2 linked regions of the Rhodospirillum rubrum ATCC 11170 genome follow. The protein of the gene in region 2 interacts with the protein of the main gene of each other region in a pairwise test. Links are inferred from orthologs where the notes say so. Each region holds a gene or a part of one and is shown on either strand. Other genes may lie near its edges.

Evidence for each region.
Region 1: the proteins of hflC (region 2) and ftsH interact in binary tests that used the Escherichia coli proteins (3 or more experiments, as listed by UniProt). The link is inferred for Rhodospirillum rubrum ATCC 11170 from one-to-one orthologs.

The regions. Positions count from the first base shown.
Region 1 is NC_007643.1:1,279,207-1,294,092, reverse strand. What follows is about bases 3,893-6,860. They hold ftsH (ATP-dependent zinc metalloprotease FtsH), read right to left. Parts: upstream 6,354-6,860; coding sequence 4,431-6,353; downstream 3,893-4,430. Other genes in these bases: tilS (tRNA lysidine(34) synthetase TilS), read right to left, coding at 6,493-6,860; folP (dihydropteroate synthase), read right to left, coding at 3,893-4,426. Outside these bases: RRU_RS05745 (DUF4139 domain-containing protein), read left to right, coding at 1-1,671; glmM (phosphoglucosamine mutase), read right to left, coding at 1,725-3,083; more of folP, read right to left, coding at 3,236-3,892; more of tilS, read right to left, coding at 6,861-7,881; tol-pal system protein YbgF, read right to left, coding at 7,895-8,734; peptidoglycan-associated lipoprotein Pal, read right to left, coding at 9,152-9,637; Tol-Pal system beta propeller repeat protein TolB, read right to left, coding at 9,790-11,121; RRU_RS05705 (cell envelope integrity protein TolA), read right to left, coding at 11,467-12,492; protein TolR, read right to left, coding at 12,509-13,009; protein TolQ, read right to left, coding at 13,037-13,948; RRU_RS05690 (tol-pal system-associated acyl-CoA thioesterase), read right to left, coding at 13,986-14,435; Holliday junction branch migration DNA helicase RuvB, read right to left, coding at 14,432-14,886. UniProt on the Escherichia coli protein: Acts as a processive, ATP-dependent zinc metallopeptidase for both cytoplasmic and membrane proteins. Plays a role in the quality control of integral membrane proteins.
Region 2 is NC_007643.1:2,549,328-2,564,245, reverse strand. The notes cover bases 5,133-8,132. They hold hflC (protease modulator HflC), read left to right. Parts: upstream 5,133-6,191; coding sequence 6,192-7,073; downstream 7,074-8,132. Other genes in these bases: RRU_RS11400 (DegQ family serine endoprotease), read left to right, coding at 7,427-8,132; hflK (FtsH protease activity modulator HflK), read left to right, coding at 5,133-6,195. Outside these bases: RRU_RS11440 (ribbon-helix-helix domain-containing protein), read right to left, coding at 1-49; RRU_RS11435 (TfoX/Sxy family protein), read right to left, coding at 222-587; RRU_RS11430 (fumarate hydratase), read right to left, coding at 662-2,278; RRU_RS11425 (SspB family protein), read right to left, coding at 2,530-3,063; RRU_RS11415 (Mrp/NBP35 family ATP-binding protein), read right to left, coding at 3,625-4,773; more of hflK, read left to right, coding at 4,972-5,132; more of RRU_RS11400, read left to right, coding at 8,133-8,953; RRU_RS11395 (DNA polymerase III subunit chi), read left to right, coding at 9,055-9,537; RRU_RS11390 (hypothetical protein), read left to right, coding at 9,669-11,375; tsaA (tRNA (N6-threonylcarbamoyladenosine(37)-N6)-methyltransferase TrmO), read left to right, coding at 11,472-11,963; ribB (3,4-dihydroxy-2-butanone-4-phosphate synthase), read right to left, coding at 12,125-12,769; RRU_RS11375 ((2Fe-2S)-binding protein), read left to right, coding at 13,261-13,473; bfr (bacterioferritin), read left to right, coding at 13,639-14,118; RRU_RS11365 (MaoC family dehydratase), read right to left, coding at 14,341-14,820; RRU_RS11360 (ABC1 kinase family protein), read right to left, coding at 14,851-14,918.

The sequences.
Region 1 (14,886 bases), 1.3 Mb from region 2 along the record:
CGGATCGTTTCCGTTACCCCCGAAGTCACCACCCGCCCCGATGGCTCCGCGCAAACCCGCCATCGCCTGGGGCTGATGACCAACGACGGCCTGCGCCAAGTCATTTTGGAAGACGCCCAGGGCGTGGCCTTCAGCGATTCGGCGCTGACCGCGCGCATCGAACGCGCCCTGGCCGCCATGGCCCATCTGCGCGAAAAGGACAGCCGCACCCTTGATATCGCCGTGGACGGCACGGGATCGCGGGCGGTCCGCGCCAGCTTCATCGCCGAGGTGCCGCTGTGGAAAGCCGGCTATCGCCTGACTTTGCCGGCGGAGGGTGCCAACGCCAAGGAGAAGGCCAAGCTCGCCGGTTGGGCGGTGCTTGAAAACCTCAGCGGCCAGGACTGGAAGGACGTGAGCCTGACCGTGGTCTCGGGCAATCCGGTGACTTTCCGCCAGGATCTGTTCACCCCCTATCGCATCGACCGGCCGACCGTTCCCGTCGAGGTTCAGGGCCGGGTGCTGCCCACCCCCGATAGCGGCGCCCAGCCCCAGGCCGACGCGGCGGCGGGGATGATGCGCAGCTTCGCCAAAAGCGCAACGCCGATGGCGATGGCCGCCGCCCCCGCCGCGCCCGACGAGGCGATGGCTGAATCCGGCCAATTGGCCTCCCCGGGCCTGGGTGGCGGACAGGCCGCCGCCCTGCCGTTGCCCAGCGAAGGCACGGCCCAGGTGCTGTTCACCCTGCCCCAGCCGGTCACCCTGGCCAATGGTCAGACGCTGATGGTACCGATTACCGAATCGGCGATCCCCTTGCGGCGGATCGCCCATTACCGCCCGGGCGAAAGCGGCCGCCATCCCTTGGCCGCCGTCGATCTTACCAACGCCACCGGCACCGCCCTGCCGCCGGGCGCGGTCAGCCTGACCCAGGCGACGAGCGGTGGTCTGGCCTATCTGGGCGATGCCCGCCTGGGCCCGGTCGCCAAGGGCGATCACCGCATTCTGGCCTTCGCCGTCGATCAGGATATCACGGTTGGCGAGGAGACCGGCGAGGACCGCACGGTGTCCGGGCTGACGGCTTCGGCGGGGGTTCTGACCCTGCGTCAGGTGGCGCGCAGCCAGACCACCTATACCCTGACCAATAACGCCGGCGTCGAGCGTCGTCTGGTGATCGACCACCCCCGGCGCCCGGGCTGGATCCTGACCCCGCCCCAGGGTACCGATACGGTCGAGGAAATCGGCGATGCCCACCGCCTGTCCGTCACCCTGGAGGCCGGACAAACCCGTGCGCTGACCATCGTTCTCGAACGGCCGATCGAAGAACGGCTGTCCGCCGGCGCCCTGACCGCGCCGCTGCTCGCCGGCCTCAGCGCGACGGGCAAACTTTCGGGCCCCGAGAAGCTGACGGTCGAACGCTTGGCCACCTTGTCGGCCCGGGCCTCGCAGATCGACGACCGCCTCGGCGCCATCCACACCGAAAGCGCCCAGGTGGTCGAGGATCAGGGGCGGCTGCGCGAAAACATCAAGGCGGTGCCGGCCGACAGCGACCTGCATCAGCGCTTTATGGAGCGTCTGGGCCAGCTTGAAGATCGCCTGGGCAGCCTTGAGCAGCAGGGCAAGGAGATGGAGGCCGAGGCCCGCAAGGCCCGCGCCGATCTCGACGCCTATATCGCCGGCCTCACCCTGCCTTAAGCGCACCCCCTGGAGGGAGGCGGTACACCCCGCATCCCTCCAGGGCGCCTTGCTTACTGGCTGGCGGTTTCGATCACGGCGCAGATATCGCCGACCACCTGGGCGACCAGGGCCTCGTCCTCGCCCTCGGCCATCACCCGGATCAGCGGTTCGGTGCCCGATTTGCGGATGAGCAGGCGACCGCCGCCGTTAAGGCGACCCTCGCCGGCGCTCACCGCGCGGGCCACCTGCGGATCGGCCAGGATGGCGCGGGGATCGTGACCGGCCACCCGCACATTGCGCAAAAGCTGGGGCAGCGGCGTGAACACGTCGAGCACCTCGCTGGCCGGGCGGTCCTCGGCGACCAGGGCCGAAAGCACCTGCAAGGCGGCCATCAGGCCATCACCGGTGGTGCCGAAATCGCTCATCACGATATGGCCCGATTGCTCGCCGCCCAGGTTATAGCCCTCCGCCCGCATGTGTTCGACCACATAGCGATCACCAACGGGCGTGCGCGCCAAAGCCAGCCCCTCGTCCTTCAGGAAGCGTTCCAGACCGAGGTTCGACATCACCGTCGCCACGACGCCACCGCCCTGAAGGGTGCCCGCCCGCTTCCAATTGCGCCCGATCAGCGCCAACAACTGGTCGCCATCGACCAGGGCGCCCTTTTCGTCGCACAGCACCACCCGGTCGGCATCACCATCAAGCGCCACGCCCAGGTCGGCGCCTTCGCGGACCACGGTCTCGCACATCACCCGGCTATGAAGCGAGCCGCAGTCCTTATTGATATTGGTGCCATCGGGGGTAACGCCGATCGGCACGATGGTGGCGCCCAGTTCCCACAGCACCTTGGGGGCCACCCGATAGGCGGCGCCATGGGCGCAATCGACGACGATGCGCAGGCCCTCAAGCCGGCGACCGCGCGGAAAGGTGCTTTTGACGAATTCGACATAGCGGCCGTTGCAGTCATCCAGGCGCCGCGCCTTGCCCAGGGCCGTCGGCCCCGCCCGATGGCCTTCCAAACCGTTGTCGAGCAAGGCTTCGATCGTGGCTTCCTGATCGTCGGACAGCTTGTAGCCATCGGGACCGAACAGCTTGATGCCATTATCTTGAAACGGGTTATGGCTGGCGGTGATCATCACCCCGAGATCGGCGCGCAACGACCGCGTGAGCATCGCCACCGCCGGGGTCGGCAAGGGACCAAGCAGCACCACGTCCATGCCGACGCTGATGAACCCGGCGGCCAGGGCCGGTTCCAGCATATAGCCCGACAGCCGGGTATCCTTGCCGATCACCACGGTGTGGCGATGATCGCCGTTGCGCAGCAGGTGACCGGCCGCCATGCCGATGCGCAGCGCCGTATCGGCGGTCATCGGCTCCCTATTGGCGGTTCCCCGCACCCCATCGGTTCCGAACAGCGTCCGCTTGGCCATTGTCTGGCTACTCCTGACTGAGGGGCGAACCCGGGGGTCCGCTTTCGTGGTCGTCTTTGGTCTTCGCCCCCCTTGGTCACCGCCCATCGGGTCAAAGGGAGCCTAATACCGCTGAGAGCGGCGTGCGTTAAATTTGGGTCACGCAAGCCGCTCTAGGCGCTCTCGATCGCCGCGGCGACGCGCAGCGCCTGAACGGTTTCGCCCACGTCGTGAACGCGGACGATATCGGCGCCGCGGCGGGCGGCGGCCAGGGCGGCGGCCAACGATCCGGGCAGGCGGGCCTTGGGCGTCCCGACATCGGCGACGCGGCCGATGAAGCTTTTGCGGCTGGCGCCGATCAAAACGCCAACCCCCAGGCCGTGCAACAAGGTCGTGGCTTCCAGCACTTCCAGATTATGATCGACGGTCTTGCCAAAGCCGATCCCCGGATCGACGCACAGATCACCGTCGTCCATCCCGGCGGCCCGGCAGCACGCCAGCCGTTCGGCCAGCCAGTCGACCACGTCCAGCGGGGCGCTGGCATAGGATGGATCGCTTTGCATGGTGCGCGGCTCGCCGCGGATATGCATCAAAATCACCGGAGCGCGCGCGCGCGCCACCACGCCCAGCGCCCGCTCATCGCCGGTCAGGGCGGTGACGTCATTGACGATGCGCGCCCCGGCGGCCAGCGCCGCCTCCATGGTCGAAGCGTTGCGGGTATCGACCGAGACCACCGCGCCGCGTTCGGCGAAGGCGCGGATCACCGGAACCACCCGGGCGATCTCGTCTTGGGGATCGACGGGAGCGGCGCCGGGGCGGGTGCTTTCGCCGCCGACATCAAGGATGGCCGCCCCCGCCGCCAGCATCGCCTGCCCCCCGGCCAAAGCGGCGTCGAAGCCGACATGGTCGCCGCCATCGGAAAAGCTGTCGGGGGTGACGTTCAGAATGCCCATGACCAGGGCGTTCCCCCGGCCCAAGGGCAGGCCGGCGAAGGGCGGACGCGGGGCGGACAGGCGGGCCAATACCGCTTCGACCTCGGCGGCGATGCCGGCGCCCTCGCTTGCCGCCCATTGGCGCAGGGCCGCCGGGCTGACCAGACAGCGCAAGATCACGTCCCCGGCCGCGCCGCGCAACAGGGCGGCGATCAGACAAAAAGCGTGGTCGGCGCGCCCGGCCAAGGGCAGGGCCAAGCCTTCGACCACGGCTTGGGCGGCGGCTTGGCCATCAAGCAGGCCGACGGGCTGGAGGTAAAGCCGCCCGGCCGGCGACGCCCCCTCCGCATGGAAGAAGCCCCGCGGTAAAGCGGGGCTTCCGATGGTCGGGACCGGGGAATCAGACCCCGGTCCGCTGGTGTGGTCAAGCATCACGTCAGGCACCCGGCTGGGGTTCCGGATCGCCGCCGACACCGCCCGCCGCCGGCCCGCTGGTGGGAACCGAGGCCCGACGGCCCGAGCGGTCCCGGGGCGGCGCGGGCTGTTCGGCGCGGTTGAGATCCTCGCCGCGCAGCAGCTTATTGACCTCATCGCCCGACAGCGTCTCGTATTCCAGCAAGCCGCGGGTGATGATTTCCAGCTCGTCCTTGTACTTGCCCAGGATTTCGCGGGCCCGGGCCTCGCCCTGCTCGACGAAGCGGCGAACCTCCTCGTCGATCATGCGGGCGGTCTCGTCGGACAGGTTCTTGTGCTGGGTCACCGAATGGCCAAGGAAAACCTCTTCCTGGTTATCGGTATAGCGCAAGGGCCCCAGCTTTTCCGAGAAGCCGAACTCGGTGACCATCCGGCGGGCGAGATCGGTCGCCTGCATGATGTCGTTGGAGGCGCCGGTGGTGACGTTCTCGGTGCCATAGATCATTTCCTCGGCGACGCGGCCGCCGAAGGCCATGGCGATGCGGGCCTTCAGTTCCTTCAGCGAATAGCCGTAGCGATCGCGTTCGGGCAGGGACATGGTCACGCCCAGGGCGCGGCCACGCGGGATGATCGTCACCTTGTGCAGCGGATCGTGGCCTTCCTGGTGGATGGCGATCAGGGCATGGCCGGCCTCGTGATAGGCGGTCTTTTCCTTCTCGTCCTCGGTCATCACCATCGAGCGGCGCTCGGCGCCCATCAGCACCTTGTCCTTGGCCTCCTCGAACTCGGCCATGGTCACCACGCGCTTGCCCTTGCGGGCGGCGAGCAGGGCGGCTTCGTTGACAAGGTTGGACAGATCGGCGCCCGAGAATCCGGGGGTGCCACGGGCGATGACCTTGGCGTCGACATCCGGGCCGAGCGGCGTCTTGCGCATATGGACCTTCAGGATCTTCTCGCGCCCCATGATATCGGGGTTGGAGACGGTAACCTGACGGTCGAAGCGGCCCGGACGCAGCAAGGCCGGATCCAACACGTCGGGGCGGTTGGTGGCGGCGATCAGGATCACCCCCTCGTTCGCCTCGAAGCCGTCCATCTCGACCAGCAGCTGGTTCAGGGTCTGCTCGCGTTCGTCGTTGCCGCCGCCAAGACCGGCGCCGCGATGGCGACCGACGGCGTCGATTTCGTCGATGAAGATCAGGCAAGGCGCGTTCTTCTTGCCCTGCTCGAACATGTCGCGGACACGGCTGGCGCCGACACCGACGAACATTTCAACGAAATCCGAGCCCGAGATGGTGAAGAACGGCACATTGGCTTCGCCGGCGATGGCGCGGGCCAGCAGCGTCTTACCCGTACCCGGGGGGCCGACAAGCAGCACGCCCTTGGGAATCTTGCCGCCCAGGCGCTGGAACTTCTGCGGATCGCGCAGGAATTCCACCACTTCTTCCAGTTCCTGCTTGGCCTCGTCGATGCCCGCCACGTCGTCGAAGGTGACGCGGCCGGTCTTCTCGGTCAGCAGCTTGGCCCGCGATTTGCCAAAGCCCATGGCCTTGCCGCCGCCGGACTGCATCTGGCGCATGAAGAAGATCCACACGCCGATCAGCAGCAGGAACGGGAACCAGGAAATCAGGATGCTCCAGAAGGTCGGAACATTGTCCTCGGCCGGCACGGCCGAGATCTGCACGCCGCTGTCGCGCAGATGGCTGACCATGTCCGCGTCGCGGGGAGCATAGGTGGTGAAGGCGCGGCCATCGGTGGTGTGGCCGCTGATCGAATCGCCCTTGATGACGACGTCACGAACTTCCCGGGCATCGACGCTCGACAGGAAATCCGAATAGGGAACCGTGGTCTGCGGTCCACGCGGCGCCGACGTCTGGAACAGATTGAACAGCACCACCAGAAGTACGGCGATGATGATCCACAGGAGCAGGTTTCTGCTGAGGTTCAAGTCCTTCACCCTTTCGAGCCGCGAAGCGCCTTGGCGGCGCTGCGCCGATGATCAGCCGTAGGTCCAACAAGACCCCGTGGCGGCTAATGTAAGGGTGGGTCAACCATCCCTCAAGCCGCCATTTTCCAGGGGACCCCTCTTACAAGCCGCCGCCGGCACCGACCCGCAGGCCGAGGGGAACGAGCGGTAGAAAGGGATGATAGGTGATATCGACGCTAAAGGGCATTTCGCCCCGAAAAGCCGACCCCGGATTGTAACCATACCCCCAAAGGCCTAGAGACGGAACCGCGAAAACGTCCGCCCTCTCCTCCGCCGACTCGCCATAAAAAATCGGCAGGGCCGGCAGGGCGATAGGTGGCGGCAGGCCTTGGCGGTCCCCGGCCAGGGCCGGCGCCAGCTTCTGCCAGCCCGCTGCCCCCAGGGCCGAGACCGCCAGCCCTCCCCGTCCGGCCCGGCAAAGCCAGCGGCCATCCCACAGCAGGCTTTCGCCCGGCGGCACCGCCCAGCGGCGGCGATCGAGCCCCCGGCATTCGCGACACAGCACCAGGGCGCCGCGCGGTTTGCTTTGCCACAAACAGCCCGCCAGCGCGTGGACCTGACCGGGAGCGGGCGGGGTCGCCAGCAAGGCGGCGATCGGCCGGGGATCGGCGGCGCGTTCGCTGCCGGCGATGGCGCCGGCGGCCCAGGCGAGGGCGCGGGCGGCGGCCCAGGGATCGCTTGCCGCCAGGGCGTCGCGGTCGAGAACCAGCCAGCCCTCGCCACACGCGCGGGTGGCGCCGGCGAGCAGCGCCGACAGGTGGCGGGCCCAAAAGGCGCGATCATCGCCCAGCCGCGCCGCGCTCGCCGCCAGGGCCTTGGCGCTCAACCCCGCTTGGTCAAGCGGAGCGGCGGCGGCGCGCAAACGGGCGCGGTCGTAATGGGGGTCGTGGTTGCTGGGGTCTTCGGCCCAAACCAGCCCGATCCGGCGGGCGCTGGCTTCGATCGCCGCGCGCGGCACCTCTAGAAACGGGCGCAGGATCCGCGCCTCGCCCCGCGACGACAGGGCGGCCATCGCCGCCAATCCGTCGGCGCCGCTGCCGCGCCCCAGGCGCTGGAGCACGGTTTCGGCCTGATCATCGCGGTGATGGGCCAGAAGAAGATGCAGAACCCCGGCGCCGGCGCACCAGCCCAGCAAGCCGTCAAGCCGGGCGCGGCGGGCGGCTTCCTGAACCCCCGAGGAGGGAGGGGGCCCGGCCCAGCGCAGCACCACCGCCTCGGCGCCCAGGCTGCGCGCCGTCGTTTCGACCAGCCGCGCCTCGCCGGCCGAGGCGGCGCGTAACCCGTGGTCGAAGCAAACCGCCGTACAGCGCCCTCCCCGCTCGGCCGCCCAGCGGGCGGCGAAGGCGAGAAGGGTCAGGCTGTCAACGCCGCCCGAAACCCCGACGGCGATCGCCGGCTCGGGCTCGAAGGGACCAAGGGCGGCCATGCGGGCGGCGAAAGCCTCGGCGTCGATGACCCCGTTCGCGTCGACCAGCCCACGGGGCGCCATGGCCTCGGCCCGCTTAGCAGCCGAGCTTGGACATGCCTTCCTTGGCCCGGCGCTTGATGGCGTCGGCGGCCTTGGGGTATTGCGACTCGAGGCGGCCGAACGCCGCGCAGGCTTCCTTGGACTTGCCGAGATTGGCCATGGCCAGTCCCAGCTTCAGCAGATTATCGGGGCCCTTGCTGCTGTCAGGGTGGCTTTGATAGCCGCCCATGAAGGCGACGGCGGCCTGTTCGTAATCGCCGCGCACATAATAGGTCTCGCCCAGCCAATATTGGGCGTTGCCGGCGAGGCTGCCCTTGGGATGCTGGTCGAGAAAGGCCTTGAAGGCCTGTTCGGCCGCCGGGTAATCGGCGTTGCGCAGCAGCGAAAAGGCGTAATTGTACTGATCGTTCTCCGATCCGGCGGGCAAGGCGCCGGCGGCGGCCGGACGCGCGGCGCTCGCCGCGCCCTGGGCCGGGGCGGTCTTGCCGGGGAAGCCCAAAACCCCTTCGGCCGGGGCCGGAGTGCCCTGCTTGCCGGCGCCGGCCGAGGCCGTCGGCCGGGCGCTCGAGGGCACCGAATTGGCCGGCGCGGCCGCCGCCGGCCCGGCCGATTCCAAGGCGTTCAGGCGGAAATCGATATCGCTCTGGGCGTTCTCGAGCTTGGTCTGAAGCTGGCGGTTCTCATAGAGCGACTGCTCGACCTTGCCCGTCAGATCCTGAACCAGACGTTCAAGTTCCGAGATGCGGTACTGCATGCGGCCCACCATGTCATTGGCGGAATTGGCCTGCTGGGCCTGAACCGGACCGCACAGCAACAGGCCGCCCAGGGTCAGGGCCAGAGCCAGGGCGGGACTACGTAGGGCAAGGGATGACATGCCACCTCCTCAATTCTTCCAGGTCCGCCACGCGACGGGCACGCGCGGAACAATGACCAAAACCAGGGCCTTGAGCCGAAGGGACCCGAGCCCCCTTCATGGCTGCGGGGCTTAAAGCGAATCCTAAGCAATCCGCTCCGCGTCGCTGGGGATTTGCTCTAGATCTATGCGCGGACCAAGGTTCACCCGCACAGATCTAGAACAACACCCCAGCACAAATAAGGCGCTCGGCAGGCGAGCTCAACCAGACAGGCGAAAGGCGTCGCTTCCGGCCATCACGCCCCTTTTGACGGTGACAGCGGAAGACGACGCCTCCCTTGATGCCTTTGAAGGCCTCCGGTTTCCCGGAGTCCCCCCTGACCGGATCAGGGCCGGCGGCTGGCCTTATGAGGGGCCGGCCGCCCGCCGATCAACCAATCACTGCGGAACCGACACGCCGCGACGGTTGCGAGCATAGCAGCTCTCGGCGGTCTCGGTGCAAACCGGGCGTTCCTTGCCGTAGGAGACGACACGCAGACGGTTGGCGCTGACACCCTGGCTGATCAGGAACTCGCGCACGGAATTGGCGCGACGCTCGCCGAGGGCCAAGTTGTACTCGCGGGTGCCGCGCTCGTCGGCATGACCTTCGACGGTCAACGAGAAGTTGCCGTACTGGTTCAGCCACTGGGCCTGACGCTGCAGGGTGGCGCGGGCGTCGGGGGCCAGGTTGTACTGGTCGTAGCCGAAGAACACGCGGTCACCGACGACCTGCTGGAACTCGGCGACGGAACCGGCGGTCGGGCCGGAGGTGGAGGACGACGCGCCACCGGCACCGGCGCCACCGGCGCCCGTGTCAGGGGTAGACGAACAGGCGGCGAGCAGCATGGTAGCGGCCACGGCACCAAGGAAACCGAACTTCATCATTCAAATCACTCCCAAGCTAAGGGCATCCGGCGGGATCGATGCATCCGGCCGGCATGGGTTCATACCGTAAAGACACACCGGACCTGCAGTTTATATTCTGAGGACCGTTTGTGAGGGATATCGCACGGGAAGACAAGGCCCCTTCCTTTACGTCATGGCAGAAGGGGCGACCATGCTGGGTCAGAGGCCTCCGTCGGCGTGGAAATCTGGCGCTCATTATAACCGGTTACGTCGATGCTGTGTAGCGTCGTTCTGCCATTGGGGTCTTGACGAAAGAACATCAACACCCTGCCGTTGGGTGCCCAGGTCGGACCTTCAACCAGAAATCCCTCGGTCAGGATCTTTTCGCCGCTTCCATCGGGCCGCATGGCCCCAATAAAGAACCTTCCGCCCTTCAGCTTGGTAAAGGCAATGAGGTCACCGCGTGGCGACCATACCGGCGTTGCATAGCGGCCATCGCCGAAACTGATCCTTTGCACCCCCGATCCGTCGGCATTCATCACATAGATCTGCTGGGCGCCGCCGCGATCGGAGTTGAAAGTGATCTGCCGGCCATCGGGCGCATAGGACGGCGAGGTATCGATCGACGGATGGTTGGTCAGCCGGCTCGAGCGCCGGGTGCGCAGATCCATCTCGTAGATTTCGGTATTGCCGTCGAGGGCCATCGACATGATGACCTTATTGCCATCGGGCGAGAAGCGCGGGGCGAAGGTCATGCCGGGGAAATCGCCCAGCAATTCGCGGCGGCCGGTCTCGATGTTGAACAGATAGACCCGGGGGACGCTGTTGTAATAGCTGAGGTAGGTGATTTCCTGGGCGGTCGGGCTGAAGCGCGGGGTCAGCACCATGGACTCGCCATTGGTCAGATTGCGCTGATTGGCGCCGTCCTGATCCATGATCGCCAGCTTCTTGACCCGGTTGGTCTTGGGGCCGGTCTCGGCGACATAGACGACGCGGGTATCGAAATAGCCCTCTTCCCCGGTGATCGCCTTGTAGATCTCGTCGGCGATGATATGGGACACCCGGCGCCAGTTATCGCCCTGGGTCAAGAAGGCGCGGCCGACGACCTGCTGGCCGCTGAACACGTCCCACAAGCGGAAGGCCACGCGCAGACGGCCATCGCCCTGGGGCTGAACCTCGCCCTGAACCAGGGCCTGGGCGTTGATCGCCCGCCAGTCGGCGAACTGGGGCTGCACCGCCAGATTGGGCAGGGATTGGATATAGGCGGCCGGATCGAGCACCCGGAACAATCCCGATCCCTGCAGATCATTGGACACCACGCCCACCACATCGCGCCCCATGGCGCTGGACTGGGCGTCCGTCCCACCGAAAACCGGAATGGCGATGGGCATCGGTTCGCGCACGCCGCGCGTGATGTCGATCACCAGTTCGGCCCTGGCCTGTGGAATGGCCGCGACCATAACCGCCAATGCCATCATGGCGCCCAGAGTCGAGCGCCATTTGCCTTTCGCCAATCGCGTCATAGGAGGAAACCCCTCGCCTTTTTCTGCCGTGAATTCCGTCATGAACGCGCGCCAGGGGAGCGCGCGCCCTCGTTTCTCTCTCGCGTCGACCGGTCCATAACCGCACCGGCAAAGCGGCCCCGGGCGGGGCCGCCTGGAAACACCCGAGAGAGGTCCCGGGTTCCGTCCGCTCGCCCCCGATCCGACGGTTACGCCCCGATAGAGCCGTTTTTGCGGCGCGGCGGCCGATCCCCAAGCCGATCGCTTAGAAGATAGGCCGATGGCCCCGCAGGTCAACGAGGCCATGGTCACCCAAAATCATGGCATCGCCAAGGCCCCCGCGCCGGTCGGCGCGGGAGACCGGCCTCAATTGAAGTTGATGCCGGTCGGAGCGAAGCGCAGCGTGAAGCCGTCGGCGAACATATCGAACTTGTCGCGCGGCACCGGCAACGGGCTGGCGCGCATCACCGCCCGCTCGGCGCTATCGGCCAGGGCCTTATAGACCGCGTCGCCGGCGAAGGCCGGATCGCGCAAGGCCTTGGCCCGGGCGACCGAACCATCGGGATTGATGCTGACTTGGACATCGACGCTCATGCCCTCGACCCCGCGTCCCCCCTGGTTATAGTTCCAGCGCTGCTCGACGTGATAGCGGATCGAGTCGATCTCGCTCATCGTCAGCGTGTTGGAAATCCGCCCGCCCTGATTGGTCGGCCGCGCCGCCTGGGGCTGGGGAGTCGCCTCCTCCTCGGTCGACGCCGCGTCGGCCTGTTTGCCCTTGCCCGGCTTCTCGACCTTCTTTTCAAGCTGATTGACCGCCGAAAGCAACGAGTCGAAGTCGTCCTTCTTCTTCTCGGGCTTCTTCTCGGCCTTCTTTTCCACCGGTTTGGTCTCGGCCTTCTTCTCGGCCGGCTTGGGCTCGACCTTGGGAGGAACGACCTTGGGGGGAACGGGCTTGGGCGGCTCGGGCTTAGGCGGCTCGGGCTTGGGCTTGGGCTGTTCCTTGATCGGTTCGGGAGTCGGCTCGGGTTCGGGCGGCGGCGGAACCTCCTCGGGCTCGGGCTCGGGGGGCGGCGGCGGCTCGGGTTCGGGCGGCGGCACCACCGGCTTGGGCTCGGGCTTGGGTTCGGGTTTGGGCTCGACGGGCTTTTCCACGGCCTTGGCCGCCGCCGGCGGCGGCGGAGCGGCCTTGGGCTTGGGCACCGGCTTGGCCTTTTCGGCGGGCTGATCGGGCAACGAGGTGGTTTCGTCGCTGACTTCGACCAACTCGACGATGGTCACCTGCTCGGTCGGCGTGACGTCCTTACGAATATGGGGCACCCCAACCAGCAGCAGCAGCACCACCAGCAGATGGAAGCCGAGCGAATAGAGGAAACCGCGTTTTATCGGGGGCAAGGCCGGCTGTCCCGTGCTAATTCTTGGGCTTGGCGGCCGGCGCCTTGGCCGCCGGAGCGGTGGCGGCCGGCTTGGCCTGAGCCGCTCCCGGGGCGCCCGGTTGGGTTACCAGGGCGACCTTGGTGTAACCGGCGGAGCGCAGGATGCCCATCACCTCCATCACCCGGCCATAGTTGATCCCGGCGTCGCCGCGCACATAGATGCGGGCTTCGGGATTGACCCCGGTGATCGCCTGCATCCGCGCCATCAGTTCGCTTTCGTCGGTCACCTTGTCTTGAACATACAAGGTGCCATCGGCGCCGACCGAAACGGTCAGCGACTGATTGTCCTGGTCAAGCGAGGGCGCGCTGGTGCGCGGCAGGTCGACCTTGACCCCGGTGGTGAGCAAAGGCGCCGTCACCATGAAGATAATCAGCAAGACCAGCATCACGTCGACCATCGGGGTGACGTTGATGTCGCTCATCTGGTGACTGCGCTTGCGGCGACCGCCGCGTCGGGGTTGGACCGAGGCACCCATCTCATCGTTCTCCTGATCGGCGCCCGATTACTCGCGCTCGTCGAGCTGACGGCCGAGGATCGCCCCGAATTCCCCGGAGAACGCCTCCAGGCGGCCGGCATAGCGGTCGATATCGGCGGAAAGCTTGTTATAGGCGATCACCGCCGGGATGGCGGCGACCAGTCCCAAAGCCGTGGCGAACAGCGCCTCGGCGATACCGGGGGCCACCGTCGCCAGACTGGTGTCATTGGACATACCGATGGCGTGGAAGCTGTTCATGATGCCCCAGACCGTGCCAAACAGCCCGACGAAGGGCGCGACGGCGCCGGTCGAGGCCAGGAAGCCCAGCCGGCGTTCCAGGGTTTCCAGCTCGCGGTTCTGGGTGATGCCCATCACCCGCTCGACGCGCTGGGCCAGCATGGCGCGCGCACCAGCGGCGCCGTTGCGGCGCTGGGCGCTGTGACGCCATTCGCGCATGGCGGCCACGAACACCGCGGTCATCGGATCGCGCGGCCGCTGGCCGATGCGGTCGAACAGGTCTTCAAGCGAGCCGCCCGACCAGAATTTCTCTTCGAACTGCTCGGCTTTCTTGTTGAGATCGCGTAAGCGAACGATCTTTTCGAAAACGATGGTCCACGACCAGATGCTGGCGCCGACCAGGCTCAGCATCACCATCTTGACGATGATATCGGCCTGCCAGAACATCGACCAAGCCGACAGCGACGGCTTCTCGCCCATCGTCGCCCCGGGCGCGGCGGCGCCGACGCCGCTGGCATTGGGCAGAATTTCGCTGGCCACGGGCACAGACGGCGCGGCCGCGGGCAGGGGCGGACTGGACTGGACGTCAAGGCCCCGCTCCAGCATCAGCCCCAAGCGGGAGGCCGTCTGGCCAAGATGATCGAGCCCGGCGATGCCCAAGTGGCTGGCCATCTGGCCGGTCAGCTGGGTTATCGCGTCCATGGAGAGGTAGTCCATAATCAACCCCGTGTCCGTGTGGTCAGTCGCCGTTTCCTGGTACAAGTTTCTCCCGCATGATGGCGGGAATGCGGATGGGAACGCCGGCCTTCAGCGACAGACAGGCCACGCGCACCTTCAAGATCGCCAGAGGATCACCCTCGCGGCGGATAGTCTGGGTGAGATCGAGCACGGCGCCGCCAACGGCATCGAGCGTGGTTTCCACCACCAGGGCGTCGTCCAGCTTGGCCGGACGCTTGTAGTCGATCGACAGCTTCGCCACGGCGAAGCCCACCCCCTCGCCCGCCAGCATCGATCCCTGGTGAATTCCGGCCAGTCGCAGCATCTCGGTGCGCGCCCGCTCGGCGAACTTCAGGTATTCGGCGTGGTAGACGATACCCCCGGCATCGGTGTTTTCCCAATGCACGCGCACGGGCAACAAGTGGCACCCCTGGCGCCAGAGGCCGCTGGTCGGCGTCAAGGACTGGGTCATGGGGCGTCGGACCACAGGTCGGGCTGAACCGGCGGCGTCTCGGCCGGCGGTGTCAGCCCAAGATGGGTCCAGGCGATCGCCGTCAGCATCCGGCCGCGCGGCGTCCGCTTGATGAAGCCCTGCTGGATCAAATAGGGCTCGATCACGTCTTCCACCGTATCGCGTTCCTCGGCCAGGGCGGCGGCCAGGGTATCGACCCCGACCGGCCCGCCGCCATAATGGTCGGCCATGCGCGACAGATAGCGCCGGTCCATGGCATCAAGCCCGCGCCCGTCCACCTCCAGGCGGTTGAGCGCGGCATCGGCGATGAAGGCGTCAACGGGCGAACGCCCGGCGACGGCGGCGAAATCGCGCACCCGGCGCAGCAGCCGACCGGCCACCCGCGGCGTGCCCCGCGATCGTCGCGCCACTTCGCGGGCGCCCTCGTCGGTCAAAGCCATGCCAAGAAGCC
Region 2 (14,918 bases):
TGGTGACCGACCGTTTGCGCACAGTTGGATCGAAAGCGACCTGGTCCATTGTCTTTGTTTCTCCGTGATCTCTGCATGTCCCTGGGCATGCCGGGGGACCCCTGTCTGTCCGACACCGAAGCAGATCAAGTGTCCGCATGGGGTGCTTTCCGTCTTCCAAGAACGGATGAGCACCCGAAAGGTTGCAGGGCGCGCTGATGGCGCAGGAGCGGAGAAGGGGGTCAGCGATGGGCCGGGACGCGGGCGCGTTTGGCCGCTTCCCAGGCGGCGCGTCCCCATTGGGCCAGGGTATCCCCGTCATCGAGAACGAAGGGCGGGACGACGCGGAACTTCTGTCCGCCCGCCGGCAGGCCGCCGGAAAAGAACTCCGACTCGCGCCCGCTGGTCGCCTCCCAGCGATCGTAATCCTCGCGGTTGATCGGGTCGGTGCGGAAATGCAGACGCCCGCCCGAGACCAGGGCGAACAGAACCCCATCGAGATAAAGACCGGTGGCATCGGTCATATCGCGCGATTCCACCTGTCCCAGGGCCGCCCGCATCACCGGCAGCAGGGCCCGCACATAGCGGCCGCGTTCTTTGTCATCCATGCTTGGTCCGGCTCCCGCTTCGCTCCACCGCCTCCTCCCTCTCGAACCGGGGGAGGAGACGCGCAATCGCAGTCTCAAAGCTGCTGGAAGAAGTCGTTGCCCTTGTCATCGACGATGATGAAGGCCGGAAAATCCTCGACCTCGATGCGCCAGATGGCTTCCATGCCCAGTTCCGGGTATTCCAGAACCTCGACCTTGCGGATGCTGTTGAGGGCCAGTTGGGCGGCGGCGCCGCCGATCGAGCCCAGATAGAACCCGCCGTGCTTCTTGCAGGCCTCGGTCACCGCCTTGGAACGGTTGCCCTTGGCGATCATCACCATCGAGCCGCCGTTCTCTTGGAATAGATCGACATAGGCGTCCATGCGGCCGGCGGTGGTCGGGCCAAAGGAGCCCGAGGCGTAATTGGCCGGGGTCTTGGCCGGGCCGGCGTAATAGACCGCGCCGTTCTTGAAGTACTCGGGCAGGCCCTCGCCGCGATCCAGCCGTTCCTTGAGCTTGGCGTGGGCGATGTCGCGGGCGACGATCATCGGCCCCGACAGCGAGACCCGGGTCTTGATCGGATAGCCGCTGAGCGTCGCGCGGATTTCCGCCATCGGCCGCGACAGGTCGATCTTGACCACCTCGGCCGACAGCTTCTCGGTGCGCACGTCGGGCAGGTAATGGGCGGGATTGGTTTCAAGCTGTTCGAGGAACAGCCCTTCGGCGGTGATCTTGCCCAGCATCTGGCGGTCGGCCGAGCAGGAGACGCCGATGCCCACCGGGCAGCTCGCGCCGTGGCGGGGCAGGCGGACAACGCGCACGTCGTGGCAGAAATACTTGCCGCCGAACTGGGCGCCGATGCCCATGGCCCGGGTCATCGCCAGAACCTCGGCCTCGAGCGCCAGATCGCGGAAGGCGTGGCCATCCTTGCCCCCGGTGGTCGGCAGGCCATCGAGATACTTGGCGCTGGCCAGTTTCACCGCCTTCAGGCAGGCCTCGGCGCTGGTGCCGCCGATGGCGATCGACAGGTGATAGGGCGGGCAGGCGGCGGTGCCCAGCGTGCGCACCTGGGCGTCAAGGAAGCGGGCGAGGCTCTCGGGATTGAGCAGGGCCTTGGTCTGCTGGTAAAGGAAGACCTTATTGGCCGAGCCGCCGCCTTTGGCCATGAAGAGGAATTTATAGGCGTCGCCCGGCGTGGCGTAGAGGTCGATCTGGGCGGGCAGGTTGTTGCCGGTATTGACCTCGTCGAAAACCGACAGCGCCGCCATCTGCGAATAGCGCAGGTTCAGGGTCTGATAGGTCCGGGCCACGCCTTCCGACAGGGCGAGGGCGTCGTCGTCGCCCGAAAACACCCGCTGGCCCTTCTTGCCCTGAATGATCGCCGTGCCGGTGTCCTGGCACATCGGCAAGACCATGCCGGCCGAGATATTGGCGTTTTTCAGCAGTTCCAGGGCGACGAAGCGGTCGTTGGCCGAAGCCTCGGGATCGTCCATGATGGCGCGCAGCTGGGAAAGATGGGCCGGGCGCAGCAGATGGGCGATGTCGCGGAAGGCCTCTTGCGCCAGACGGGTCAGGGCCTCGGGGGCGACGACCAGCATCTCCTCGCCGCGGAACCGCTCCACCGAAACCAACCCCTCCGTCCCTTCGAGAGCGCGGTAGAGGGTTTTATCCTCCGCCAAGGGAAAGACGTCCGCGAAAGCGCGATCGATCATGATCCTGGTATCCCCCGATACATCGGTCATTTCAACAGCCGTCCCCCGGGCGAGGGGGGCTTATGGTCATGGGCCTTGGATGGGCCTTGGTGGGTGGGGCGGGACGTTCGCCATGCCCCACCCCTTATTCATGGGCGTGGTGGTCGCCGGTCATCTTGATGGGGCGCCCCCGCCCGGCCGGCGAAGGGGGCGTCACACTCGCGGGAGGGGGAGCCGACAGGGCGGGTCGGACTCCCGATCGCCTGGGGCTGTCAGGGCTTCTTGCGAAAGGTGTCAAGGGTGACGACGTTGTCCTTGGCGCCGTCGCGGACATCATCTTGATCGTCGATGGGCGGGGCGGCGCGCCCGGGCCCGTCGGTCTCGATGCCGTCGTCGTCCTCGTCCTCGTCCTCTTCGTCGTCTTCCTCGTCGTCGTCTTGCTCCAGGGCCCCCTGGAACTGCAGGCCGAAGGTGGCATGGGGATCGGCGAAGGCGGTGACGGCCTCGAAGGGAATGGTCAGCAGTTCACGAATTCCGCCAAAGGACAAGCTGACGGAAAACAGATCGTCGTCGACCGCCAGATCCCAGAACTGGTTTTGCAAGACGATGGTCATGGCATCGGGATGCTGACTTCTCAGCCGCGGCGAGAGCACGACACCCGGATGACTGGTATGGAAGGTTATGTAGAAATGGTGGGCTCCGGGCAGACCTTGGCGCTCGGTAACCTTGAGCGCCTCGCGCAGAACGCCGCGCAAGGCCTGCTCCACCATACGATCATAGGCGAAATGTTCGATTCGTTCGTCCACGTGCGTTCCCTGAATCCGTGCTGTCTGCGGGCCAATTCGCAGTCGTATGTCTAGCATAAACCCTCCGGCGCCATTGACAACGCCCGAGCACGCATATTTCCAGATGTTTCGCGCATAGCTCGCCTGTCAAGCCGGGCGAGGCGGCGCCGTTCAAACAAAAGGCGGCCTGTCGGGCCGCCTTGTAGGGAAGTGGGGGGGCTTCTGTTGCCCGGTGCCCCCCCGAACCGCGCTTACGGGTGTTTAGGCCGCAGCGGCAAGTTCAACGTTGTCGTTGGCACTTGTCAGAGTTGGCCCGATAACGGTGGATACCATGCCGAACACAACCTTTATCTTTACCACGCGTGTCGATCCTATTTCGCCCCCAGGAACCCGGTCTCCGGCGCTGAGGCCGGAGACTTGGGCGAATGGTGGAGGCGCCGGGTACCGCCCCCGGGTCCACAACGCTTATTCCATAAAGGGTTTAGCGTCATAGCCGGACAAGCCGGCACCCCCAATATAGGGGGGATCGTCGCCGATGCAAAGCCCCCGAAATCGGAAACGCCCGCCCTGGTGATTCGGGGGTCATTGAGACCCGACGTTTGGCGCGGCCGGCGCGGCGCTTTCCAGGCTGGTCCAGACCGCCCGGGCGATGGCCTTATAGGCGAGGGCGTGATCACCCTCGGGGTCGGAAAGCGTGATCGGCATACCCTCGTCGGAGCCGCTGCGGATGCGGATGTCGAGCGGTAGTTCGCCCAGGAACGGTACGCCAAGCTCTTGGGCCGTGCGCCGCGCCCCGCCGTGGCTGAAGACATCCTCGCGGTGGCCGCAGTTCGTGCACAGGTGATAGCTCATGTTCTCGATCAGCCCGAGCACCGGCACATCGACCCGGCGGAACATCGCCAGACCGCGCTTCGCATCAAGCAGGGCGATATCTTGGGGGGTGGAGACGATCACCGCCCCCGATAAGGCGACGCGCTGGCACATGGTGAGTTGGGTATCGCCGGTGCCCGGTGGCATATCGACCACCATCACGTCCTGCGTGCCCCAGTCGACATCGCGCAGCAACTGTTCAAGCGCCCCCATCACCATCGGTCCGCGCCAGATGATCGGATCGTCTTCGGCGATCATGAAGCCGATCGACATCATCGACAGCCCATGATTGGTCACCGGCATCACCTTTTTGCCGTTGGCCACCGGCTTGACCGAGGCGACGCCCAACATGCGCGGGATCGACGGGCCATAGATGTCGGCGTCAAACAGCGCCACTTTCAGGCCAAGCGCCGTCAGCCCCAGGGCCAGATTGACCGCGGTCGTGGATTTTCCCACCCCGCCCTTGCCCGAGGCCACGGCGATGATGTGGCGCACCCCGGGCAACTCGATGCGGGCCTGCGACGTGGCGTGGCCATGGCCCCCGGCGCCCGGCTGCGGCTTTTTCTCCGCCTGGGGCGGACGTTGTTGGGCGTTCTCCGCCTGGGGCGGACGCTGGGCGGTCAAGATGACGGTGGCCCGGGTCACGCCGGCCAGGGCGCGTAGCGCATCTTCGGCCTGGCGCGAAAGCGGTTCGAGCGAGGGGCCAAGGGCGGCGGGCACGGCCAGCGAGACGCTGACCAGACCGCCGGGCTGGATGGCGACGCCGTCGATCCAGCCCAGGGAAACCACGTCGTGGTCGGCCCCGGGCGGAACGATCCGCGTGAGGGCGCCAAGAACATCGTCCCGGGTTACGCTTGCCATTTGTTGAAACCCCTTCGCGTTGGACCGATATGGAAGACGCCGCCGTCGGGCGTGGAGTGCAGGGGGAACGACAGGGGCTTGGGTCGCGACCTTTGCCCCAATGCGTCGGCTGCCCTATAACTCTGGATCCGGTGTGGTCATTGTCGACGGCGGCGGTATGGTGTTTCGAAGCTTTAAACGCGAAAGGGACTTCGTTCAATGGGATGGAACCAGCAGGGAGGCGGCCCCTGGGGCGGCGGCGGGGGCGGCGGCGGCGGACCCTGGGGTAGTGGCGGGCGCGGCGGCAACGGCCGGGGCTTTGGCGGCGGTTCGGGCGGCCAACCCCCCGATCTGGAAGAAATGCTGCGGCGGAGCCAAGAGCGCTTTCGCAAGATGGTGCCCGGCGGCAATTTGGGCAACAAGGGGATCGGCCTAGTCGCGATCCTGGCCTTGGCCGTCTGGTTGCTGACCGGGTTCTACCGGGTGGGCACCGACGAGCAGGGCGTGGTCATGCGCTTTGGCGAATTCACCCACACCACCCCGCCCGGGTTGCATTACCATCTGCCTTATCCCATCGAGGCGGTGATCCTTCCCAAGGTGACGGTTGAAAACCGCATCGAGCTTGGCTTCCGCGGCATCGGTGAGAACGCCCGGGGCCGGACCCCCTCCCGCGACGTGCTGGAGGAAAGCCTGATGCTGACCGGTGACGAGAACATCATCGATATCGATTTCTCGGTCATCTGGGTGATCAAGGACGCCGGCGCCTTCCTGTTCAATCTTCGCGACCCCGAAGGCACGGTCAACCGCGCCGCCGAAAGCGCCATGCGCGAGGTGATCGGCCAGACGCCGATCCAGGTGGCTTTGACCGAAGGTCGTCAGCAGATCGAGGACCGGACCAAGGAACTGCTGCAGGCGATGATGGACGAATACAACGCCGGCATCACCATCCGCCGCGTCCAGTTGCTGAAAGTCGATCCGCCGGCCCAGGTCGTCGATGCCTTCAACGATGTCCAGCGCTCGCGCGCCGATCGCGAACGCCTGCGCAACGAGGCCGAAGCCTATCGCAACTCGGTGATCCCCGAGGCTCGCGGCCAGGCCGAGCAGTTGCTCCAGCAGGCGGAAGCCTATCGCGAGGAGATCGTCAACCGAGCCCAGGGCGACGTGGCCCGCTTTAATTCCGTGCTCGAAGGCTATCGCCTCAACCGCGACGTCACCACCCAGCGCATCTACCTGGAAACCATGGAGGAGGTTCTGCGCAACGTGAACAAGGTGATCATCGACAAGAACGGTCAGGGTGTCGTGCCCTACCTGCCCTTGCCTGAAGTGCGCGCCCGCCAGGGTGGCGCCGCCGCGATCGCCCCCTCGGGCCTGTCCGGGGCGCCCCTGCGGCCGATGTCCCAGCCGATTCCGGGGCTTCCCGCCGCGCAGGGAGGCGGCCGATGAGAAAGTCCCTGGTGGCTCTTGGCGTCGTCGCCGTCCTCGCGGTGATCGGACTCTATTCGTCGCTTTTCATCGTCAACCAGACCCAGCAGGCGCTGGTCTTCCAGTTCGGTGAGTATGTTCGCACCGTTCAGGACCCTGGCCTGAAGTTCAAAGTGCCGTTCATTCAGAACACGGTGCTTTACGACAAGCGCGTGCTGGCCCTTGATCCGCCGGCCGAACAGCTGATCCTCGCCGATCAGAAGCGTTTGGTCGCCGATACCTTCATGCGCTATCGCATCGCCGATCCCTTGCGCTTCTATCAGGCGGTCAACAACGAGGCCCAGGCCGCCTCGCGGCTGTCTGATATCGTCATCTCGGCGCTGCGCCGGGTTCTGGGCAACACCACCCTGGCCACGCTGCTGTCCAAGGAGCGGACCCAGATCATGGTCGATATCCGCAATGCGGTGGATCATGAGGCCAAGAACCTGGGCATCGCCGTGACCGACGTGCGCATCCGTCGGGCCGATTTGCCCGAGGAAACCAGCCAGTCGATCTTTGATCGCATGCGCTCGGAGCGCGAACGCGAAGCCCGCGAATTCCGCGCCCAGGGTCAGGAACTGGCCCAGCAGATCCGGGCCCGGGCCGATCGCGAAAAGACCGTGCTGGTGGCCGAGGCCCAGAACCGCTCGCAGGTGTTGCGCGGCGAGGGCGACGGCATGGCGGTGAAGATCTACGCCGAGTCCTTTGGCGCCGATCCGCAGTTCTTCTCGTTCTACCGGTCGATGGAAGCCTATCGCAAGGCGCTATCCGATAGCAGCACCACCATGGTGTTGTCGCCCGACAGCGATTTCTTCCGCTACTTCGGCACCCAGGGCGGAACGGCCCCGGCGCCGCGCTGACCGGCCTGACGGGCTGCACGCGAAACGATCAGACGACGGCGGTTCGAACCAGGGTTCGGGCCGCCGTTGGCGTCTTCGGCCGGAAAAAGACCGGTATCGCCAAGCCATGAAATTGTCCCTTTCGACACTTTGGCTTGCGAATTTCCGCCACCTTTGGCGCTCAGCCTCGCCTGCGTACAAAGACGAGGGGAGGTGCCCGTCACCGGTTGATCGCCGCCCGTGCCCTGCCCAGATTTCCCCCGGGTCCGTCAATCCGGGAACCCCGTTCTCGATAGCTGTCCGAGCGCCGCCGCCGCTTTAGGGTGATGGCGGCCGCGCCGAAAGGCTCCATGGGTCAAGAAGGAGTTCAACCCGTGTTTCAATCCGTGCTTGATCGCACCGCTTCCAACGGAGCCGGGTCCGCGGGCCGCCTGCGCCGCGCCCTGGCGCCGGCCCTGGTCGCCTTCTCCCTGGCCATCGCGCCGTTCTCCGCCCAGGCCCGCGAGATCCCCGAAAGCTTCGCCGATCTCGCCGAGGGTTTGTTGCCCGCGGTGGTCAACATCTCCACCACCCAGACCATCGATGCCGATCGTGGTCCGGAAATGCCCCAGTTCCCGCCGGGGTCGCCCTTCGAGGAGTTCTTCAAGGATTTCTTCGAACGCCATGGCGGGCCGGGCGGCGGCGTCCAGCCCAAGACCCCGCGCCGGGCGACCTCGCTGGGCTCGGGCTTCATCGTCGACGCCGCGGGCTATATCGTCACCAACAACCACGTCATCCAGGATGCCGACGAGATCACGGTGATCTTGCATGACGATACGGCGATCAAGGCCGAGCTGGTCGGCAAGGACGAAAAGACCGACGTCGCCCTGCTGCGCATCAAGACCGACAAGCCGCTGACCGCCGTGCCCTGGGGCAATTCGGAAGCCGCCCGGGTGGGTGATTGGGTGATGGCGATCGGCAATCCCTTCGGCCTCGGCGGCACGGTGACCGCCGGCATCATCAGCGCCAAGACCCGCGATATCAACGCCGGACCCTATGACAGCTTCATCCAGACCGATGCGGCGATCAATAAGGGCAATTCCGGTGGGCCGCTGTTCAACATGCATGGCGAGGTGATCGGCATCAATACGGCGATCTTCAGCCCCTCGGGCGGGTCGATCGGCATCGGTTTCTCGGTGCCCTCCAACCTTGCCCATCAGGTGATCGACGATATCAAGAAGTTCGGCCGTACCCGTCGCGGCTGGATTGGCGTGCGCATCCAGTCGGTGACCGACGAGATCGCCGAGGGCCTGGGTCTTGAAAAATCCGCCGGCGCCCTGATCGCCGCCGTTACCCCCGGTGGGCCTGCGGCCGCCGCCGGTCTCAAGGTCGGCGATGTCATCGTGTCGTTCGATGGCCGTCCGGTCCCCGATATGCGGACCCTGCCGCGGATCGTCGCCGAAACCGAAATCGGCAAGGACGCCGCCATCGGTGTCTGGCGCGAGGGCAAGCGCCAGGACCTGAAGATGAAGGTCGGTGAACTGGAGGTGGCCGAGGACGAGGGGTTGCTGAACGAACCCGAAACCAGCGGCGTCACCGATTCCCAGGGCGGCACCGCCGTCGCCACCATCGGCCTGACGGTGACCAAGCTCGATGACCGCCTGCGCAGCCAGTTCGGCTTCGATGCCGCCTCGGAAGGCGTGGTGGTGACCGATGTCACCAATGAAAGCGACGCCCAGGAAAAGGGTCTGGAGCCCGGGACGCTGATCGTCAAGATCAACCAGACCGAGGTCGCCTCGCCCGAAGACGTGGTCAAGGCGGTGGCCAAGGCCAAGGACGAGGGACGCAAGACCGTTCTTCTGCTGGTCGAGCTGCGCGGAACCCGGACCTTCATTCCGGTCAAAATGGCCGACAAGAAGTAGTCTTTCGCCGCCTTTCCCGGAGAACGGGCGCCGGTTCCCCCACCAGGGAGCCGGCGCTTTTTTGTTCCCGTTCGGGCGATCGCCTGGGATAAACTGCGGCGATGAGCCGCTTTGATTTCTATCATTTACAACGATCGACCCTGGAAGACGCCTTGCCCCGGCTGTTGGCGCGAGTGCGCAAGGGGGACCAGCGCGCGGTGGTCATGGCCGGTTCGCCAGAACGGGTCGATGGCCTGAACAGCCTGCTGTGGACCTTCGACGCCGGATCATGGCTTCCCCATGGGACGGCCCGCGACGGCGACGGGGCCGACCAGCCGGTCTGGCTGACCATCGACGAGGAAAATCCCAATGGCGCCGAGGTTCTGGTTCTGACCGACGGGGTCTGGCCTAGCGATCCCGCCCGCTTCGCCCGGATTTTGCTGCTGTTTGACGGCGGCGACGACTCGGCGGTGGCGCGGGCGCGCGGCCACTGGAAGGCGATGCGCGAAAACGGCCACGAATTGCACTACTGGCAGCAGGATGAGCGCGGGGGCTGGGAAGAAAAGGCCCGGGCCGCCGCCGATCCGGGACCGTCTAAAAGCTAAAGACCAAAGGCCGGAGCGATTGTACGAAAGGGCGGACCGCCTATATCTTTTTTCAGTTTCGCGCTTCTCCATCCGGCTTATGGAAAGCGTGATAAAGCCGGAAGGAGCCCGGCCAAGCAGGGGATAAGGGCGTGCCGAAGTACGAAGTCCAGACCCATCGGGATAAGCGCTGGCTAACCCGCGACCTTTATGATTTCGAGACTCAGGCCATCGTCGCGGCTAAGAAGATCTATGCGACCTCGCAGGCCGATGGGGTGAGAGTGGTTCTTGACCGGCTGACGCCGGAAGGGCTGCACCGAGAGAAAATCATCTTCGAGGAAATGCGCAGCCAGCCGAAGGACAAACCGGTCCGCATTACCCCGATCGAGGATGGGGCGCGCTGCGCATCGGTTGCCGAGGTCTATGCTCTGGAAAGCCGGATGACGATCGGCCGGCTGCTCAAGAGCTATCTGGAACAGCAAATCCTGCTGCCCAGCGAGCTTCTGCATTGTTCGCGCCCGCTTACCCGCTTCCAGGAGGCCGACGGTCAGTTGATGCCCTCGGCCGTCGATCGCATCGTCGGCATGCAATGCCGGATCGATCCGAGCCTGAACGCCAAGGTCCGGCGCGACGAGATCTATGACTGGATCGCCGAAATCGGCCGGCGCGCCCGGCGCAGCGAGGGCGAAAAGCTGCTTTGGCCGCTGAGCCTCGACGATTTCCACAAGGTGGTGGCGACGGTGGCGAAATGCGCCTTCGTTCACGAGGAACAGGTGGCGCTGCTTTGCCATGTGATCGCCCGGGAAACCGGCAAGGAGCGCAGTTTCCTCGGTAAGCTGGAAGTGCTTCTGGGCTGCGTCTCGGAAGATCTGACCCTTGAGGTTCTGCGCATCCTCGATGGCTTCATCGCCGATGCCCTGGCGGTCAGTCAGGTCGTTCAGGAGATTCTGGGCGTTCGGCCCAATCTGGCCAATGCCTTGATCGCCCTTCTCGATTTTATCGACGGCAAGGCCGGGACGGCGGCGACGCGCGAACCCGAGACGGCGAAGGTCCTGCGCCGGCTGTTCGCCGAGGGCAAATTGCCCGACGGCCTGACCGTGTTGCTTGACCGCGTCACCCGCGAGTTGGGGGGGCGCCAGCCGCTGACCCGCAACGATCCCGACCGCGAGGAGGCGGCCTTTCTCGCCTTGCTCGACCGCCTGGTCAAGCCCGAGGGGGTGGCCGGCGGCACGGCGGTGGCGGCGGCCCTGACCCGGCGCTATGGCCTGCGGCTGGAGCAGGGCGGGCTGATCGGCTGGAAGCTGTCGGTGCTTGGCGTGTCGCGTCTGCTTGGCGAGAACGCCCGGCGCATGCAGTACCTCTGCGAGGTCGCCGGCGCGGCCGAGGGGGCCAATGCGCTGACCGTCGTCGCCGAAGAGGTGGTCGAGGTGGTCAAGCCGGCCGCCGATATCCATCATTTCGTCGCCCCCGATCTGGCGACGCCCGAAAAGCTGCGGATCCTCACCGGTCTGCAACGGGCCCTCGGCACCTCGTCCCTGCCCGAGGTGTTGCGCACCCGGGTGGTCGGCCGGTTGGACGATCTGCTGGCCCGTTATCTGGTCGATGCCGCCGTCGTCGAAAAGCTTGACGCCCCGGGCGATTCCTTGCGGCTGAGGGCGGTCCGGCTGGTGAAATTCTGCGGCTCGGGGCTGCTGTTGGAGGGCAAGGCCCTGGCCATCGCCCGTTCGCGCGTGCTCCATCACCTGCGGCAGCCGAATTTCGTCGAGGATTTCACCCAGGATTTCTCCGATCCGGGCGAACGCGAAGCCCGTCTGCGTGATTTCTATCGCATGCTGGCCGAGGCCGGCTTCCGCATCTGATAGCCAAGCACATCGTCATCGCGCTCTGGTTCAGATCGCTCGGGATTTGCTAAAACGGTTCGCCCCGCTTTTCCCCGGCCTCGAATGGAGCAGACCATGGACGACAGACGCGAGGGCGAAATCGCCCTCGATTTCGATCCCGTCACCCGTAAGGACGCCTCGGTCGCCTTTATCGGCCATATCCAAACGCCCTGGACCTCGCGCGATGAGGCGCCGCGCAATGTGATCGAGGCCCGCGAGCGCTCGACCGAGCCGGCGCGCATCACCCTTGACCCGGCTTTCGCCCCCGGCCTCGCCGGGCTGGCCGGCCACAGCCATGTCGTGGTGCTGTATTGGATGGACAAGGCGCGGCGCGATCTGATCGTGCAGTGTCCGCGCCATTCGGAAGGGCCGCGCGGCGTGTTCTCGTTGCGCTCGCCCCTGCGCCCCAATCCGGTGGCCCTGGCGGCGGTGCCCTTGCTGTCGGTCGATATCGCCGCCGGCGTGCTGACCGTCGGCCCGCTCGATTGCCTGAACGGCACGCCGCTGATCGACATCAAACCCTATTACGTCTCGACCGACTGCCATCCCACCGCTTGCAGCCCCTAAAGCCAATTCCGCGCGCTCTGAACCAGGGCGCGGCGTTGATTTGCTTGACTATCAAGGTCCTAGAGCGGTGAGCGTGAAATCTAGTCCCCGCTCACCGCTCTAGGAAAACCGGCGGCGGCGCCGCTTGGCGACAAGCCCCGCCCGGTGCCGCCGCAAAAGGATCAGCGGGCGCCGACGGCGACCAGATCCTCGATGCTGACGATGGGCAGGCCATGGGCTTGGCCATAGCCGATCAGGGTCGGCAGGCGGGCCATGGTGCCATCGGGGTTCATCACCTCGCACAGCACCCCGGCCGGGCGCAGCCCCGCCAACCTCATCAGGGCGATGGTCGCCTCGGTATGGCCCCGGCGCGCGCTCAGGCCATCGGCATGGGCGCGCAAGGGGAAGACGTGGCCGGGGCGGGCCAGATCATCGGCGGTGCTGGCGGGATCGATGGCGGCGCGGATGGTGGTGACCCGATCGGCGGCCGAGACCCCGGTGGTCACGCCCTCGCGCGCCTCGATCGAGACGGTAAAGCCGGTGCCGTTGCGCGAGGTGTTGTGGGCGACCATCGGCGGCAAAGCCAGACGATCAAGGTCGGGGTCGGTCAGGATCAGGCAAACGATGCCCGAGCCATCGCGGATCATCCGGCTCATCTGTTCGGCTGTCAGGGTTTCGGCGGCGAAAATAAGGTCTCCCTCGTTTTCGCGGTCCTCATCGTCAACGACGATGACCCCCTGGCCCTGGCGCAGGCTGTCAACGGCGCGGGAAACCCGCTCCTGGGCGGTGCCGGGAAGAGAGAGGGGATTGGCAAAGATCTGATTCATGGTTCTCACCTTTAAGACTGGGCGAGCCTGAATCAGGGCGGCAGAGGACTTCCCCGGGCGGCGGACAGGAGTCCGCCTTCCAGGGTGTGAGCAAAGCGCCATCCCCCGACCAAGCGGGAACGCCGCGGGCGGGGGAGGGGGATGTCACCTCGTTCTCTTCCATCCGGACTATACCGTCGGCTCCGGCTTCGCACCGGATCTGCTGGACCCCTTCACCACCGGCAAAGGGCGCTCGCGGGCTGTCCCCCCCGTGAAAGGGAAGGATTACCGCCGGTCGGGAGTTTCACCCTGCCCTGAGAACAAGCATCTATGGCGCCGACCTTTTAGAGGGGCCGACGGACCGCAGGGTCGACCCGGGCGCGATCGATGTCAAGCCCAAGCCGAAGACGCGCTTTGATCGAAAAAATGAGAACGATAATGCGATTGACTTGCAAATATGGAGTCGCTAGGTTTTGAGTGGTTTTAATCTGGAACCGGCGGGAGACTTCTCCATGTATGTTTGCATTTGCAACGCCTTGACCGACCGTCACGTGCGCGAGGATGTGCAGGGCGGGGCCCGCTCCGCCGGCGCGGTGTTCGCCCGCCGCGGCGTCCGTCCGGTCTGCGGCAAATGCGGCGATTGCATGCGAGCCCTGGTCCGTGAAACCCGCGAGACCTCGTCATCATCCGCCGATGTCGGCGCCTTGCTGATGGCGGCGGAATAATCCCCCTCGCGCGCCATAAACGCCGCCCTCCCTTAAACCCTTCGCTCCGCTTGCCTATATGTCCCCTAGACCCGGGGGATGCGATCCATGCGTCCCTTACGGATAACCGGCGCGCGGGCTGCGGCCCCCTCGTGATGCCCCGTGCGCCCAAAGGGGACGACATCGATGAAGGGTGATCCCGCGATCATCAAACGCCTGAACGGCGTTTTGAAAAACGAACTCACCGCGATCAACCAGTATTTCCTGCATGCCCGCATGCTGCAGAACTGGGGGCTTACCCGGCTTGGCAAGCGCGAATTCAAGGAATCCATCGAAGAGATGGAGCATGCCGACAAGCTGATCAAACGGGTGTTGTTCCTGGAAGGCCTGCCCAATCTGCAAGACCTGGGCAAGCTGCGCATCGGCGAAACCGTGCGCGAGGTGCTGGAAAACGATCTGGCCTTGGAACTGGCGGCGCGCGACACCCTGGTCGAGGGCGTGGCCGAGGCCGAAGCGGCCCAGGATTTCGTCTCCCGCCAAATTCTCGATGAGATCCTCGAAGATACCGAAGAACACATCGACTATCTGGAAACCGAGATCGGCCTGATCGATCAGGTTGGCCCGCAGAACTACATCCAATCGCAGATCGACGCCGGCGAAAGCTGAAAAAAAACGCCCAGACCGGCGCCCTCCGGTCCAACAGAAGTCCGCCAGCCCCCCCCTTGTCGGGCAGGGCTGGCGGAAGCTTGGAGTAGTGAAGCGGGGAGCAGATCTCATGCCCGCCGTTCTAGAGTTTGTCAGGGAAAAGTGGGCACCGCTTTTCCCGAAAAGACAAACTCAAACAAAGGGATCCAGGGTCTGTCCGCTTCAGCATCAAGCGGACAGACCCTAAGGCCGGCGGAAGACCACCACCTTGGCCGTCGAGCGCTGGACCACCTCGCCGCGCTGGTTGAGGGTGTCGCTTTGGCAGGTGACGATGGCGCGGTCGGGGCGGGACTTCGACGGGGTGATGGCCAGCACGGTGGTTTCAACGTGAAGCTCATCGCCCGGTCGCGTCGGATTGGGCCAGCTAAGCTCGGTCCCGGCGCCGATGATGCCCTGGGCCAGCGGCAGGCCGCTGGTGACAAGCAGGCGCATGGTGATGGCGGCGGTGTGCCAGCCGCTGGCCGCCAGACCGCCAAACAGGCTGTGGCGCGCCGCCTCCTCGTCGAGATGAAAGGGTTGGGGGTCGAATTCGCCGGCGAAGGCCTTGATCGCCGCCGCCTCGACCCGGTGGCGAGCGCTGTCGAAGCGATCGCCCACCGCAAGGTCTTCAAGAAAAAGCCCGGCCCGGGGGAGCGGGGTCTGCTGCTGCGTCTCTGCGGTCATCAAGCGTGGCTCCCCCGGGATGAAAAAAGGTCAGCCCACGCCCAGGTCACTGGGCACGAGGCCGACGCCGGTCAGGGCTTCGGTCTGGCGGCGGGCCA